2 regions of the Bacillus luti genome follow, and region 1 is predicted to be linked to the other one. Evidence: riboswitches for the same ligand, from Rfam matches in the RefSeq annotation. Region 1 holds a riboswitch; the other holds the start of a gene.
The links. A riboswitch is a leader RNA that binds a small molecule or an ion and turns the genes downstream of it on or off. The one in region 1 is predicted to bind preQ1.

Region 1 (8,158 bases):
TCTGGGTCTTGTGGAATTTGCCTAGGCCATGTTTGATTATCGTTTTTATGTAAATACTGTAGTACTTTCCAAAAGTATTCACGGTAATATTCCAATGATTGTTCTTCACATTCTGGTTCTACAAAGAGAAAAAAGCCCCTTCTTACAATCGGCCGCTCTTTCATTAACTCCAAAAAAGATAACATTGTATGCGGCAAATGACTCCAATCATTATGAGAAAGAAACGAATAACGAAGTTCATTCTTTTTCAAAGCTGTTAAACCGAAATAACACGGGAAAGTTGGTTCTAGCACAACACTCGAAAAATTTTGAAATTCTTTTGTAACCCAATTCGGTATGTCAGTTCTCGTTTTCATTCCTTCATTATCTAATAAGTAAGACTCCTTCATTCTTTCACCTCATTATGTATAGCATTCAATTAAGACTATTACATACTTGGCCTGTCCTATACCTATTTAAAAATTCGGCTGAAAAAGTTATTTAAAAATACAAAAAAATAAAATCGCTTACTTGACTAAATTCTACCAATTCGTGTATATTTAAATTAATCATTTAGCAGAATATTCAAGATTATAGCATTTTTAGTTTATATTATCTTTTAAATGAAGTTCACTAAATGAAAAAAGCAAACGTTTTTAGGAGGAATTGTAACATGCAAGGAAAAGTAAAATGGTTTAACAACGAAAAAGGTTTTGGATTTATCGAAATTGAAGGTGCTGACGATGTATTCGTACATTTCTCTGCTATTCAAGGCGACGGCTACAAAGCTTTAGAAGAAGGTCAAGAAGTATCTTTCGACATTACTGAAGGAAACCGTGGACCTCAAGCTGCTAACGTAGTAAAACTTTAATCCAACATATGATAGGAGGTTACCTTACTTGGTAACCTCCTTTGTTTTTCCTTTGTATATTTCCGTTTTACAGAGCAAAAACTATGTGAAATGCGCACTATACAAAGGAGGAATTATTAATGGGATCAGAAGTAAATGATTTTGAAGAAGTAAAATTCCGCGTAGAAACAGCACAAAAAATGGTAGGATCAGCAACAATTTCAATGGATCCAGACACATTAGAGCATGCCACTACTGCTGTAGAAGCAGCTCGCTCTCAACTTGAAATTATGAAATCTGTGGCGACAGATTTAGATGAGCCATTTCTAATGAATGAGGAAAAGAAATTAAGCAAGTGTGAGCATCAATTAAACGAAGCAAAGCACTAAAAAAAACATCCAGAGAATTTTCTCTGGATGTTTTTTATGACAACTGTTCTCCATACTTTTTCAATGTTTCTCCAACTGTACATTGCCTAATACAAAAGGAATGGGCATAATATTTACTATTTGTCTTTCGATTATGCTCTCGCAAAAAGCACCCTTCACAATATGTTTCCAATAAGTCATTTACCTCCGTAATGAGTTGCTTTTTATCCATCTTTGCACCTCTCTATTCGGTTATTTCTTTATGACTATCAATGACCGTTCCTTCTAATGCTTGCGTAGCTAATTGATGTGCTTCTTTATTTTGTTTTCTAGATATTGGCTCACATACAAGTTTTAATTTCATTTGCTTCGCCTTTTGTTCAATTTGGTCTAAATAATGATTTAAATGCTCATCATAGCAAGGCCATTCTCCGGCCAATTGCTGCAGCACCACTTGAGAATCTCCGCGAAGTGTAACTGCTTCATACTTAATCCCTAATTCCTCGAGTATATTCATACCGTATAATAATGATGCATATTCCGCTTCATTATTATCATATATACCTTCCATATATGCATTGCGGCGAATTCGGTAGTTTGTATTTCCTTTTTTATAATACACACATATACCGACTCCAGCTTCTTTCGTCTGTACATCATAACCACCATCAAAATAAACGAGTATTTCTTGAGGTTCTTCCTCCACTTGTTTACTCAGCTTTTTCATTTCCTTTAATGACCATTCTGCATCCATTTCATCGTAAAATGAAATTTCTTTCACTCTTCCTGTTTTCTCGAAGTCCTCCGCAAATTGAAGTACTTCCTCTATGTTCATATAATCTGTTGTTAATTCAGTATGCAAACCACGCTTCGTTTTATACAGCCAATGAATTTTATATTTCATACTAGATTCCCCTTATGTAAGACTTCTTATATATATTTTATTATATTTTATCAACAGTCACAGTATTATATTCACTATAATCACATACAAAAAGAGCTATCCCCTATAGGAACAGCCCTTTCATCTATTACATAAATCTTTCAAATTGTACTCGCTTATTAATCCAGTACATTACAGGCATACCAATTGCCATTACTACGAATTCACCAACTGCACATGTTAACCAAGTCAACATAAATGGTAAATCAAATGCAAGATGAAGTTCGATTGCAATCATAAACATTGTAATCGTAAAGATAACTGTATTAAAAATCATACGAGCCCAAACACCTTTAATAAATCGCATAGAAATAATTGTTGCAACTAATGCAAGAATAGATTGCCCTACTCCAAATACTAAATCGTAAGCGATCATTGGTGAGAAAAAGAGATTCGTTAAAAATACACCTAATACAATTCCGTAAATTGCTTTCTTATTAAATACAACGAGATGGTTAAACATCTCTGAAATACGAAACTGTACATTCGTAAAGCCAAATGGCTGAATAAGCATAGAAACAGCAATATATAATGCCGCTAAAATACCATTACCGACTAATGTTCTTATATTCATGACAAAATCTCCTTAGTTTTTTTACGTGGGATGGTTTCGAACCACGTTATTCGTTTTTTAAGCAACAAGATTATATTTTACGCAATAGGCACTCTTTCGTCAATAGATTCCTATCATAAACTACCTTTTTCCTTGTAGACAACGTATAATGAAACATATGAAATATTTAGGAGGTTTCACTTCATGACTGCAACAATTCAAAACGAAAAAGTGATCGTTTCCATCTCTGACAAGGGTGCAGAATTACAAAGCGTTCGCTTAAAAGAAGACAACACAGAATATTTATGGCAAGGTGATTCTACTTATTGGGGACGCCGTGCACCAATTTTGTTCCCGATTGTCGGTCGATTAGTAGATAATACATATTATGTAGATGGAAAACCTTATTCTTTAACACAACACGGCTTTGCTCGTGATCTTACATTCTCTGTAAAAGAACAAAGTGAAACGAAAATTACTTATATTGTTATGAGTAATGAAGAAACATTAAAAAAATACCCATACGAATTTGAATTACTCGTTTCTTATGAGCTGGATGGACAAATCGTTCATGTGACATATGAAGTAAACAACCCTACTTCAAAGGAGATGTTCTTCTCAATCGGAGCACATCCTGGATTCAATTTCCCGTTATTAGACGGCGAATCATTTACAGATTATCATCTATCTTTTAATGGTCCAGAACGCTTAGAAACAAGTGTACTAGAAGGACCTTATCTTTCAAATAACAAACAACTAATCGCTGAACATACGAATGAATTACCACTTACATACGATTTATTCAAAAATGATGCGCTTATTTTTGAAAATATGAATACGAATGAAATTTCGATTCGTTCTCATAAACATAATAAATTTGTAAAAGTAGAATTTGACGGATTCCCATTTGTCGGTGTGTGGACACCAGGGGATAATGCACCTTTCTTATGTATCGAACCTTGGTATGGAATCGCTGATGAAGTAAAACCAGCAAAAGATTTCAAAGAAAAAAAAGGAATTCAGTCTTTACAAGCGAATGAAACATTTACATGTCGTTATAGCATTACAATTGGATAAATACTCTATCCCCTACTTTGAGAACACTTGTGAGTAGGGGATAATCTTATAATTTGGAGGTTTCTCATTTTGATTGAAGTATATATTGATGGTGCAACAAAAGGAAATCCTGGTCCTTCTGGTGCTGGAGTGTTTATTAAAGGCGTACAACCACCTGTACAATTGTCATTACCACTTGGGACAATGTCCAATCATGAAGCAGAATACCACGCTTTACTTGCAGCATTAAAGTATTGCACGGAGCATAATTATAGCATTGTATCTTTTCGTACAGATTCTCAGCTTGTTGAGCGAGCGGTTGAAAAAGAATACGCAAAAAATAAAATGTTTGCACCACTTTTAGATGAAGCATTGCAATACATAAAAAGTTTCGATCTCTTTTTTATTAAGTGGATTCCAAGTAGTCAAAATAAAGTAGCTGATGAATTAGCTAGAAAAGCTATCTTACAAAATTAATGGGGGTATGAGTGTGAAAAGAGAGTGGATTGCTCCTCTTGCTTTATTATTTGTCTCTTTTATTTGGGGAGCTACGTTTGTTGTCGTTCAAAATGCTATGTCTTTTGTCGGGCCATTTACTTTCAATGGCATTCGCTTTTTATTCGCCGGAATTATTTTATTATTCGTTCAAATGATTTTCTCACAGAAAACTTCAAAACAAGAATTAAAACATAGTAGTTTAGCTGGATTAATGGTGGGATTTTTCTTATTTGTCGGCTATTTATTACAAACATTCGGCTTACTTTATACAACATCTTCAAAAGCTGGTTTCTTAACTGGACTTAGTATCGTTATGGTTCCGATCCTGTCTTTTATCTTTTTAAAACAAAAGGCTACCATTTTTATCGTAATTGGCATTGCTGTGGCAACAGCAGGTTTGTACTTATTAACGGCTGGTGATTCTTTCCAATTAAACATTGGAGATATACTCGTTCTCGGTTGTGCTGTCGCATTCGCTGCACATATTCTCATTAACGGATTCTTTTCTAAAAAAATATCCCCTTTATTATTAAGCACGTCACAAGTATTAGCTGTTGGTATGTTTTCTTCTATTTGTGCTTTTTTGTTTGAAGATTGGGAAAAAGTATTTTCAGTATCACTATGGACGAACCAGTCCTTTTTATTCGCTCTCTTTCTAACTTCCCTGTTTGCAACATCCATTGCTTTTTTCATCCAAACATCAGCACAAAAACATACGTCTCCAACAAGAGTAGCAATTATTTTCGCAATGGAACCTGTTTTTGCTGCATTAACTGGTGTTCTCGTCGCAAACGAGCAACTTTCCGTCTCTGCTATCGTTGGGTGTCTTTGCATTTTCTTAGGAATGATTTTTGTTGAATTACCTTCCAAAACAAAAAAAGAAGCGCAGGCTGCGTGAAGTTACGCTTGTAACTTCCGCATAAAAGCCTTAGCGCTTTTTTTATCTGTAATTGCTTCCTCTTTCAACCGTTCTAATAACGCAACAAAATAACTGCCATCAAACTGCAATTGATGTTTAATTGTCGCTTCTATTGCTGCATTTACAATCCCATCAGAAGCACCCGTATATCCTTGTCCGAACATAATAAATCCTTGTGCTTCCTCTGATAATTTAAATCCTTTCGTATGTAAGAATGAAAGATAATCTTCTACTGTTTGCATGTTATTCCCACCTACTCAAAAATTCTCCATCTCCTATCATACATGTTTTTACACGCTATGAGAATGAAATTTCTTTGACAACTTTGTAAATCAATCGTCTACTTCGCTTGTAATGGAGGATTTCCTAACAATGTAAAGGAATATGTACAGTGGAACTTATTTCATATTTAAAGGGGAGACACGATGAAACAAGCACTATTAATTATTGATGCCCAGCAAGAGTTAATTGATGGAAATGAACAAGAAAATGAAGTATTTCGTAAAACCGAGCTATTATCTACACTAAATACAGCCCTGCAGAAAGCAATAGATGCAAATGCTCTTATTGTTTTCGTAAGAGATATCGATGTTGCTTCTGGTAGCGGAGAAGGATTTGAAGTACATAATCAAATTAAAGTACCTCAGTCTGCAATCCTTATTAATAAAGCAGCAACAAATTCATTCTACGGTACTTCGTTACTTGAACTTTTAAAAGAAGAAAAAATCAATCATATTGTTATAGGTGGCTGTAAAACAGAACATTGCATCGACACCGCCGTTAGAACAGCCACTGTACAAGGCTTTGATGTTACATTAATTAAAAATGGTCATTCAACAACTGACTCTAACGTGTTATCTGCAGAGCAAATTATTGGTCATCATAATAAAATTTTACATGGTCATTATAACGTTGATCATTTTTCTATGGTGAGAGATATCGAGGAAGATCTCTTTCAACCAACTCATGACCAATATCGCGATTAAATGAACGATAAAAAAGAATCCTTATGTGAAAAGGATTCTTTTTTATCCAAAAATTTGTGCTGCAATACTATATAGCTCATTATTCCTTTTTAATAATTGATTGCTATTTTTCATCATAATTGGCGGCATATTTACCTTTCGAAAACCAGAATTCTCTAACCTTTTCATGAAATTCACTTTTCCTTCTGGTACATCCATTCTTAATTTACCATTATTCCCTTTTGCTAAATAATGAACAATATCTATTGCCATCTCATCATTTTTAGCAACTACCGGTCCTATTATTCTATTTTCCGGCGTTTGTACACTCAAACCATATCCTAGTACCTTTTGTTCCTTACCCTTCACAACGATACACTGTTCACTTTGTATAATCCTTTTCTTTAAAAATGCTTTTCTATTTGTTCCAAACGCATATTCATCTATTTTTATAATTTCTTCTAAATCACCCTCTTCATAATTCATCATATAATCATCATTTCCTACACAATGATCAGTCGCATTGTACGAGTTACATATGTATTTAGAAACATAACTCACTGCCCTAAATCCTAACTTTTCGTATAAAGGCTTCCCCTCATCTGTAGCAATAAGCATAATTGGAGTGCGAGCTGATACGCTATTCATACAAGAATTCATTATCGCCTTTCCAATCCCTCTTCCCTTATAATCCGGATGTACAATTACCATTCCTATTGACACTAACGTCCCTTCGTATAATATAATTGCAGCGCTAGCAATAAGTTTTTCTCTCTCATTCCATACGCCATATACAATACCTGAGTTCAAAATCGCTTCAACTTCTTCTCTGTTATAATCCCAACCAATATAAGAAGATAACGCTACAATGTCCTCTATTTTTTCTTGCCTAAGACGTTCTACCCTCATTTCTAATTCAATCATACTCCATCCCCTTATCTAGACATTTAAATCATTATTACTAAATCAACTCGTACATGTTTCCCTTTATTTGTCACACACATATCCTATTTTGACCAAGACTATATTGTAAATGAGGTGACAACATGCCCATTACGAATCGATTTTCTACCACCACTAACGGCGCACTCGCTATTACAGGAAATACTTTAGGCTTAAGTAAAATTAGTAATCAAAACCGTGCTGGTACAATCGGGGCAATTGGTGCATTCGCAACTACGAATACCGCTTTACAAGTACCTACTTTTCCTGCTGGTACAACGTTAAACTATACACAAAATAGTTCTACCGCTATTTTAAATATCCCTGCTGGTAGTACGATTCTTTACGCCGAACTCATTTGGGGCGGCAACTATTTATCTCGTGATCAAAACATTACGAGTGTATTAGGGAACCCTGTTTCTTTTACAACACCTGTTTCAACATACTCTATTACGCCTTCAGCTGTTACAGCTTCCAATCAAACTTTCGTTTCAAACTCTATTACATTTGGCTTTTACACTCGGTCAGCAGACGTAACAACACTTATTCAAGCTGGAGGTTCTGGTTCCTATACTACGGGGGCTGTCCCTGGACTTGTAGATCCTATAGATGCTTCTAATGGAACAATTAATTCAGCTGGATGGACGCTTATCGTTGCTTATCAAAACGGGACATTACCCGCAAGAAACTTAACCATTTATGTAGCAGGCAACCGTGTTTCTGCAGAAACTGGTAGTGCCGATGTATCTGTCTCAGGATTTTTAACACCTTCAGGAGGACCTGTAAGCGGGAGATTATTTTTAAGTTCTACCGAAGGAGATGCTGATTTAACCGGGGATCAAGCATTATTTGGACCCAATTTCAGTTCATTAAATGCTTTATCTGGGCCAAATAATGCTGTAAATAATTTCTTTGGTTCTCAGGTCAATAATGCTGCCGGAAACTTAGATACAACTGGGACATTTGGAACGCGAAATCAAAGTGCTTCTACAGGCACAAATATCTCCGCCGGTCGGCAAGGTTGGGACATTACTTCTATTGATATTTCTCCTTATTTAACAAATTCTCAAGTGTCCGCCGCAATC
Region 2 (8,158 bases), 230 kb from region 1:
TTCGTCATTCTGTTGATACGACAGATGCTTTTTATAAGGAAGAGCAAGATTTCTTTGATGAATATTCTCCAGTTGTACAAGGGTATGGAACAAAATATTATAAGGCGTTAATTAATTCTCCATTTCGTGAAGAATTAGAGGCGTATTATGGAAAGCAATTATTTGCCTTAGCAGAATGTGATTTGAAAACATATTCAGATGAAGTCGTGAAGGATTTACAATTAGAGAACAAATTGTCTTCACAATATACGCAGTTATTAGCATCTGCAAAAATTGACTTTGCTGGAGAAGAGAGAACGTTATCGCAACTGATTCCGTTTATGCAAGGAAAAGAAAGAAGCGAACGGAAAGCAGCAAGTGAAGCATACTACGGATTTTTAGCGGAGAATGAGGAAGAACTAGATCGTATTTATGATGAGCTTGTTAAAGTGAGAACGAAAATCGCAAAAACTTTAGGTTTTAAAAACTTTGTTGAACTTGGATATGCAAGAATGTACCGTACAGATTATAATGCGGAGATGGTGGCGAATTATCGTCAGCAAGTACTTGATTATATTGTTCCAGTTACAACGGAATTAAGAAAGAGACAAAAAGCGCGTATCGATGTAGAGAAGTTAGCGTATTACGATGAAAACTTTGAGTTTGCTACAGGTAATCCGACTCCAAAAGGAGATGCAGATTGGATTATTAATCATGGGAAAACGATGTATAAAGAGTTATCGGCTGAAACAGATGAGTTTTTCAATTTCATGTTAGATAATGATTTATTAGATTTAGTTGCGAAAAAAGGAAAAGCTGGCGGTGGATATTGTACATATATTGAAAATTATAAAGCACCATTTATTTTCTCGAACTTTAATGGAACATCTGGTGACATTGACGTATTAACACATGAGGCTGGTCATGCTTTCCAAGTATATGAAAGCCGTAAATTTGAAATTCCAGAATATAATTGGCCAACGTATGAAGCGTGTGAAATCCATTCTATGAGCATGGAATTCTTTACATGGCCATGGATGAAGCTATTCTTTGAAGAAGATGCAGATAAATATTACTTCTCTCACTTAAGTTCAGCGCTTCTGTTTTTACCATATGGCGTATCTGTTGATGAATACCAGCATTATGTGTATGAAAATCCAGAAGCATCACCTGAGGAGCGTAAGACAGCATGGCGTAACATAGAGAAGAAGTATTTGCCACATCGTGACTACGAAGATAATGATTATTTAGAGCGCGGTGGTTTCTGGCAACGTCAAGGACATATTTATAGCTCGCCGTTCTACTATATCGATTACACGTTAGCGCAAATTTGTGCACTGCAATTTTGGAAACGTGCAAGAGATAATAGACAAGATGCGTGGGAAGATTATGTGAATCTGTGCCAACAAGGTGGAAGTAAATCATTCTTAGAATTAGTAGAAGTTGCAAATTTAACATCGCCATTTGCTGAAGGCTGTGTGAAAAGTGTAATTACCGAAATTGAAGCATGGTTACACGCGATTGACGACACAAAATTGTAAAAAACATGCGCTTTTTTTCACATGTTTAACATCGACATAATGGGAAAATAATGAGATAATAAAAGAAAATTCAGAATTATTAAAAGAGGTGTTTCGAATATAGGGCACCTCTTTTTACCAACAAAAAGGGGGAAAGAAGTATGCTCCACTCTAATATGGATGTGAGTTTAGAAAGTTTGGTGAACTCATTACACTCTACCCGAAGCACGCTATTATCAGAAATTGAAATGTTAAATGATACAGAAGTGAATGTAAAGCCACGCCGTGATAAATGGAGTATCATTCAGATTTTACATCACTTGCATTTGGTTGAACAATCTGTCACATCTGCCCTTGTATATGCTTTACAAAAAAAAGAAAGAAAACTGGCTCCATTTAAAGACCTCCAACTTACGCTTGATCGCACACATAAACGAGAAGCTCCTCAGCAAATGAAACCAACAGAAACTTTAATGAAAAAACAACAAGGAATTCAATTACTAGAACATTCACGACAAGAACTATTACATGCGCTTCATAGTGTTATAGATGAAAATGAATTATTTGAAAATGGATTAAAGCATCCTATTTTTAATGATTTAAATTTGTATCAGTGGGTTCAATTTCTTGATTTGCACGAACAACGACATCTTACGCAGTTAAAAGAGGCGAAACATTCAATACTACAACGATAAGACGAGAGAGACGGGTGATCTGCCCGTTTCTTTTTTTGTGCGTAGTATTAAACCTCACTTCAAAAGCGGAGGGCTGCATGATAAAGATTCCAAAGTGAGACAGAAAAAACGATGCATAGTTTCCTACCCCACTTTGGAATAATACTTCGTGAAAGAGTTAGAAGGAGTGAACAAAGTATGGCGAAAAAGAAGCGAGAAGAAGAACGTGCTTGGAAAGCTCGTAAAGAGAATCAAAAACCACATGGAAAAGTGAAAGCTTTTGCTGAATTAGTGGAAGGAACAGAAAAAACGTGATGAATTTCATCACGTTTTTTTTATGAGCGGGAAAGTTAACAAGAAGGTTGTACCTGTCCCTTTTTCGCTTATAATATCAATTTTCCCATTCATTGCTTGGATGACACTAAAGACAACCATCATTCCGAGTCCAGTCCCTTTTTCTTTCGTTGAATAGAAAGGTGACCCGAGTCGTTTTACCTGTTCTTGATCCATACCAACTCCTGTGTCTTTTATAAACAATTGTATATGTTTATGGTCTGGAACTAATGTAAGAATAAGGTCACCGCCGCTAGGCATCGCCTCAATACAGTTTTTTAAAATATTTAATAAGCATTGGTTCAGTTTTTGCTTTTCACCAGCTATAAAAAATGATGTACTTTGTTTTATGTAGTTTATACGAACATTTGTTAAATTCGCGAGAGGTGTAATTAAAGATAACGCATGAAGTAATTCTTCCTCTACTTGTAATTGTTGTTCTTTTTCAATACTCGGTTTTGCAAAAGTTAAGTAGTCTGTAAGAACATGATTTGCTTGTTCGATACCATTAATGGCTATGTCGATATATAATTTTCGTTCCTTTTCAGAACATGTATCTGACTGTAAAAGTTGCAAAAATCCTTTCGTTGAAGTTAAAGGATTACGAATTTCATGAGAGATAGAAGCTGCCATTTCACCGATTAAATGAAATTTTTCAGCATTCATAAGTTCATTTTGAAGACGAACTTGCGTTTGTAATATGTGAAGTAAATATAAAATAAGGATTGTTCCAATTATTGTACATATTTCGTACACGATAATATGCGGTATATAATCAGCCTTATTTGTAACTTCTGCAAGGAAAAATGGTATCCAGCCAAATCCGAATATGAGGCTGTAAAAGATAGCGAGTGCTATTTTTATACGGTTAGAACTTCGGTTAAACAGTTTGTATGTTAAGAGTAAAACAATAAATAGGAGCACTGAAGCGATAAGGGATGGGAAAACACCTACTCCTCCTAATAAAAAGCGGTATATGTTTAATACAGTTAAAATGGAAGCACCAGCAATAGGCCCCCCTGTTAATGTGCCGACAATTAATACGATATGACGCATATCAAATTGAAATCCATAATCTGTTTTCGCAGCAAATGTGATACATAGTATGGTAGCGAGGCAACACAATACAATAAATATAGCTGAATTTAATTTAGGAGATCGTTTGCCTTTTTGATTCCAAAATAAGTGATAGATAAGCATCGTAACGAGAATGGATAATATATTTAAAAAGAGGTAAATAATAAAGAGTTTCAGTGGGATGCCTCCTCCCTTCTAATATTAGATTAATCATACTATAAAATGATAGAAATGAAATAAAAATAGCGGAAAAATCAGAAATTTTTTATGGTAGTATACAATATGTTACAATAAGCTTTGTCAATGAAAGAAGAAATTCCGTGCACTGCATGGGAGAGGTTCGCGAACTCCCTCTATAAAAAACTATGGAAACAACAATATCCCTAGGTATTGTTTTGTTTTTTTATTGTGACAGTTCAAGAACGTTCTTTCTTCTTATTCGTAGTAGAGAAGGAGAATGAGTGAAATGAAAAAAGAAAAAGCGGTTGTTGTTTTTAGTGGTGGACAAGATAGTACAACATGTTTATTTTGGGCGATAGAGCAGTTTGGAGAAGTAGAAGCTGTAACGTTTAATTACAATCAACGTCATAAGTTAGAAATTGATTGTGCAGCGGAAATTGCGAAAGAGCTAGGAATTAAACATACAGTATTAGATATGAGTCTACTAAATCAACTTGCTCCAAATGCATTAACGAGAACGGACATGGAGATTACACATGAAGAAGGTGAATTACCATCAACATTTGTGGATGGACGAAATTTACTATTCTTGTCATTCGCTGCTGTATTAGCGAAACAAGTTGGAGCGCGTCATATTGTGACAGGCGTATGTGAAACTGATTTTAGTGGGTATCCAGATTGCCGTGACGTATTTGTAAAATCATTAAACGTTACATTAAATTTATCTATGGATTATCCGTTTGTCATTCATACACCACTTATGTGGATTGATAAAGCGGAGACATGGAAATTATCTGATGAACTTGGTGCATTTGAGTTTGTTAGAGAAAAAACATTAACATGTTATAACGGAATCATTGGTGATGGTTGCGGTGAATGTCCAGCATGTCAACTTCGTAAAGCAGGATTAGATACGTACTTACAAGAACGCGAAGGAGCGAGCAACTAATGGATAATTTCTTTGGATTTCGCATCGTAGAAAATTTGCAAAAAATGGACAAGGATATTCAGCGTAAACAACTTAAATATCATAATAAAAGAGTAATGGTCAGCAAGGAATTTACATTTGATGCAGCACACCATTTACACTGTTATGAAGGAAAATGTAAAAACTTACATGGTCACACATATAAAGTTGTATTTGGGATTAGTGGTTATGTAAATGAAATAGGCCTTGCAATTGACTTTGGAGATATAAAAGAAATTTGGAAAAATGAAATTGAAATTTATTTAGATCATCGTTATTTAAACGAAACGTTACCAGCAATGAATACAACTGCTGAAAATATGGTCGTTTGGATTTATGAAAAGATGGCAGAAGCATTAACAAAAGATAATCGTGCGAACGAATATAAAGGAGCTCGTGTTGAATTTGTTCGTCTATTTGAGACGCCGACTAGTTATGCGGAAGTAAGACGGGAGTGGATGCTCGATGAGTAAAATCCCTGTCTTAGAAATATTTGGTCCAACTATTCAAGGTGAAGGAATGGTTGTAGGACAAAAGACAATGTTTATTCGTACAGCTGGCTGTGATTATAGCTGCGCTTGGTGCGATTCTGCCTTTACATGGGATGGATCGGCTAAAGATCAAATTAGACAGATGACAGCGGAAGATATTTGGAATGAGCTTGTTGCAATTGGAGGAGAAAATTTTTCTCATGTTACGATTTCAGGCGGAAATCCAGCATTGCTGAAAAATATTGAGTTTCTTCTTTCTATATTAAAAGAGAATGGAATGCGAACGGCAATCGAAACGCAGGGGAGTAAATGGCAAGACTGGTTACTTCAAATTGATGAGGTAACGATTTCTCCCAAACCACCAAGTTCGACGATGCATACAGATTTTCAAAAGTTAGATGCTGTTATTCAAAAACTAGCAGGAAAAGATATTAGCCTAAAAGTAGTCGTATTTGATGATTCTGACTTTGAATATGCAGTTAAGATGCACGAACGTTATCCAGATGTACCATTCTTCTTGCAAGTAGGGAACGATGATACGAAAACAGTGGATGATGCAATGCTTATTAAAAAATTATTAGATAAGTATGAGTGGTTGATTGATAAAGCAATAAATTGTAAAGCAATGAATGATGCAAAAGTATTGCCTCAGCTTCATGCGTTAGTATGGGGAAATAAACGCGGCGTATAACGAGAAGGGATGTTTAATATGGCAGGAAGATTAGATGAAGATTTAAAAGATGTAACATTACTAGGAAATCAAAATACAAAATATTTATTTGAATATAGCCCAGAAATTTTAGAGGTATTTGATAATAATCATCCAAACCGTGATTATTTTGTAAAATTCAACTGTCCTGAATTTACAAGCTTATGTCCGAAAACGGGACAACCAGACTTTGCAACAATTTATATTAGCTACATTCCAGAGCAAAGAATGGTAGAAAGTAAATCTTTAAAGTTATATTTATTTAGTTTCCGTAATCATGGTGATTTCCACGAAGATTGCATGAACGTAATTATGAACGATTTAATTAAATTAATGGATCCACGTTACATTGAAGTATGGGGGAAATTTACACCACGTGGTGGCATTTCAATTGATCCTTACTGTAACTATGGTCGCCCAGGAACGAAGTATGAACAAATGGCAGACTACCGCATGATGAACCACGATCTATATCCAGAAACAATTGATAATCGTTAATAGAAAGAAAGGGCCTGTATACTATACAGGCCCTTTCTTTCTATTATATTATGCATTTTGGTTAATGACAGTATAGTTTTTATGACTTACAACTGTAAGAGGTTCCATATCTAGTTCTCTAAAATTCTCCATAATTGTTATATCAACAATAACAGAGTTTTGATTTACTTTTTGAACACGGCCTTGCATGCCACCTTTAAATTCGATGATATCTCCAGTTTCTGCGATCTGCATAAGCAACTCTCCTTGTTACAGTTTTTCCAAAAAAGAATAATTTGGGATTTTTTATTTTCCTTTATTTTGAACTATGTTTCCTGTTTTGTAAATGTTTTCAAAGTAAAAATTCGAAAAATATTCACTTTTTGTAAGAAAATATATGAAAAAACATGCTGATAGGAGATGAATGATAAAAATGCAAGTATCTTTATATAAGAGTATAATGAGGATATACAATGACCTACTAAAGTGGGAGGAACTAGGGGCGGTAAAATGATGTTTGAAATTGTGGGGAGCTTTATAGCGATTTTATTATTTTTATTCTCTTATATACAGTTGAAGAAAATCCGGCATCATGAAAGAACTACATATTTTGACGGATTGGATGGTGTGCATGCATCGATAACACATGATAGTGGTGGTAATGTATAACTTTCTTTTTATGCATGATATGATGGCAGTAAGAAATAGTACATAATAGAGTTCGTAAGTGATGAATGGAGAGTGGAAAGAATGAGGATTTCTTTTATTCGTCATGGTCGCTTAGATGGTACTATGGAGCCAATGACAGTTATTTCATTTCATGAATGGATGAAACGATATGACTCACATACTATAACAACAAAAGCTTCTATACCAATGGAAACAATTGAAGCAATGGAATCAGCAAAATTAGTCGTAACGAGTGATCAAAGGCGTGCTGTACAGTCAGCAGCTGAATTGTTGGATTCTTTATCTTTTATGCAAAATTCTCTTTTTAGAGAAGTAGAGGTTCCTTCACGATTTTTTTCTCCAAAATGGTTGAAATGTAAACCTAACGTATGGATGTTTATCGGACGAACCTTATGGGTACTTGGCTACCATAAAGATGTAGAGTCTTATAAGGAAGTAAGAGAGAGGGCAAAGCAAGCGGCTCATCTATTGCACCGTTACGCTCTCGTACATGGAAGTATTGCTCTTGTAGGTCATAGTTATTTTAATACGATGATTGGGACTGAACTGAGGGCAATGGGGTGGTCTGGTTCACCTATTTTCCATAGGAAGCCATGGGGTTGTACAACATATACATTTCACGAGGCGATGGATGGGACTGTATTAAATACGAATTTAACATAAAAGCACACGATTTATATAAATCGTGTGCTTTCTTTTTAAGATATAGAAACCTTTGTATTTAATGGTTTTACTAGATGGGCGTAAGGTTCACCCACAAGCATAACGATTTGATCTTTTTTGTAACCTAGCTTTTCGTATAATGAAAAAGCACGTGTATTTTCTAAATTAACAAGTAAGGCGATTTTTTCATGTGCTTTTTCAGTTGCATGAATTTCAGCAGCTTCAATTAATTGAGAACCTATGCCTTTTCCGCCATATGCACTCGAAACTGATAATGTATCAATGTAATACTCATCAAGCTCAGCTTCTTTTTCTAATGTAATGGATGTATCTTTATGTAATTCTCTTAAGTGATGTACAATTGGTGCGTCAAGTATTGTTGCGTCACTACCGTGATA

Region 2: linked by a shared signal. The riboswitch ahead of queC (7-cyano-7-deazaguanine synthase QueC) and the one ahead of EUC40_RS18015 (QueT transporter family protein) in region 1 are both predicted to bind preQ1.

The regions. Positions count from the first base shown of each region.
Region 1 covers NZ_CP040336.1:3,551,305-3,559,462, forward strand. The annotation lists gene EUC40_RS17990 (YqcI/YcgG family protein) at 1-389, opposite strand, end outside; gene cspB (cold shock-like protein CspB) at 653-850, shown strand; gene EUC40_RS18000 (DUF2564 family protein) at 970-1,218, shown strand; gene EUC40_RS18005 (zinc-finger domain-containing protein) at 1,253-1,429, opposite strand; gene EUC40_RS18010 (ribonuclease H family protein) at 1,442-2,101, opposite strand; gene EUC40_RS18015 (QueT transporter family protein) at 2,229-2,714, opposite strand; PreQ1 riboswitch class I at 2,721-2,765, opposite strand; gene EUC40_RS18020 (aldose 1-epimerase family protein) at 2,898-3,770, shown strand; gene EUC40_RS18025 (reverse transcriptase-like protein) at 3,840-4,226, shown strand; gene EUC40_RS18030 (DMT family transporter) at 4,240-5,145, shown strand; gene EUC40_RS18035 (DUF6123 family protein) at 5,148-5,408, opposite strand; gene EUC40_RS18040 (cysteine hydrolase family protein) at 5,592-6,152, shown strand; gene EUC40_RS18045 (GNAT family N-acetyltransferase) at 6,195-7,055, opposite strand; gene EUC40_RS18050 (DUF7507 domain-containing protein) at 7,178-8,158, shown strand, end outside.
Region 2 covers NZ_CP040336.1:3,781,677-3,789,834, reverse strand. The annotation lists gene EUC40_RS19240 (M3 family oligoendopeptidase) at 1-1,520, shown strand, start outside; gene EUC40_RS19235 (DinB family protein) at 1,661-2,194, shown strand; gene EUC40_RS27325 (DUF6254 family protein) at 2,372-2,488, shown strand; gene EUC40_RS19230 (ATP-binding protein) at 2,498-3,706, opposite strand; PreQ1 riboswitch class I at 3,913-3,956, shown strand; gene queC (7-cyano-7-deazaguanine synthase QueC) at 4,050-4,712, shown strand; gene queD (6-carboxytetrahydropterin synthase QueD) at 4,712-5,203, shown strand; gene queE (7-carboxy-7-deazaguanine synthase QueE) at 5,196-5,912, shown strand; gene queF (preQ(1) synthase) at 5,931-6,428, shown strand; gene EUC40_RS19205 (YkvS family protein) at 6,477-6,662, opposite strand; gene EUC40_RS27050 (hypothetical protein) at 6,918-7,076, shown strand; gene EUC40_RS19200 (histidine phosphatase family protein) at 7,158-7,760, shown strand; gene EUC40_RS19195 (GNAT family N-acetyltransferase) at 7,796-8,158, opposite strand, start outside.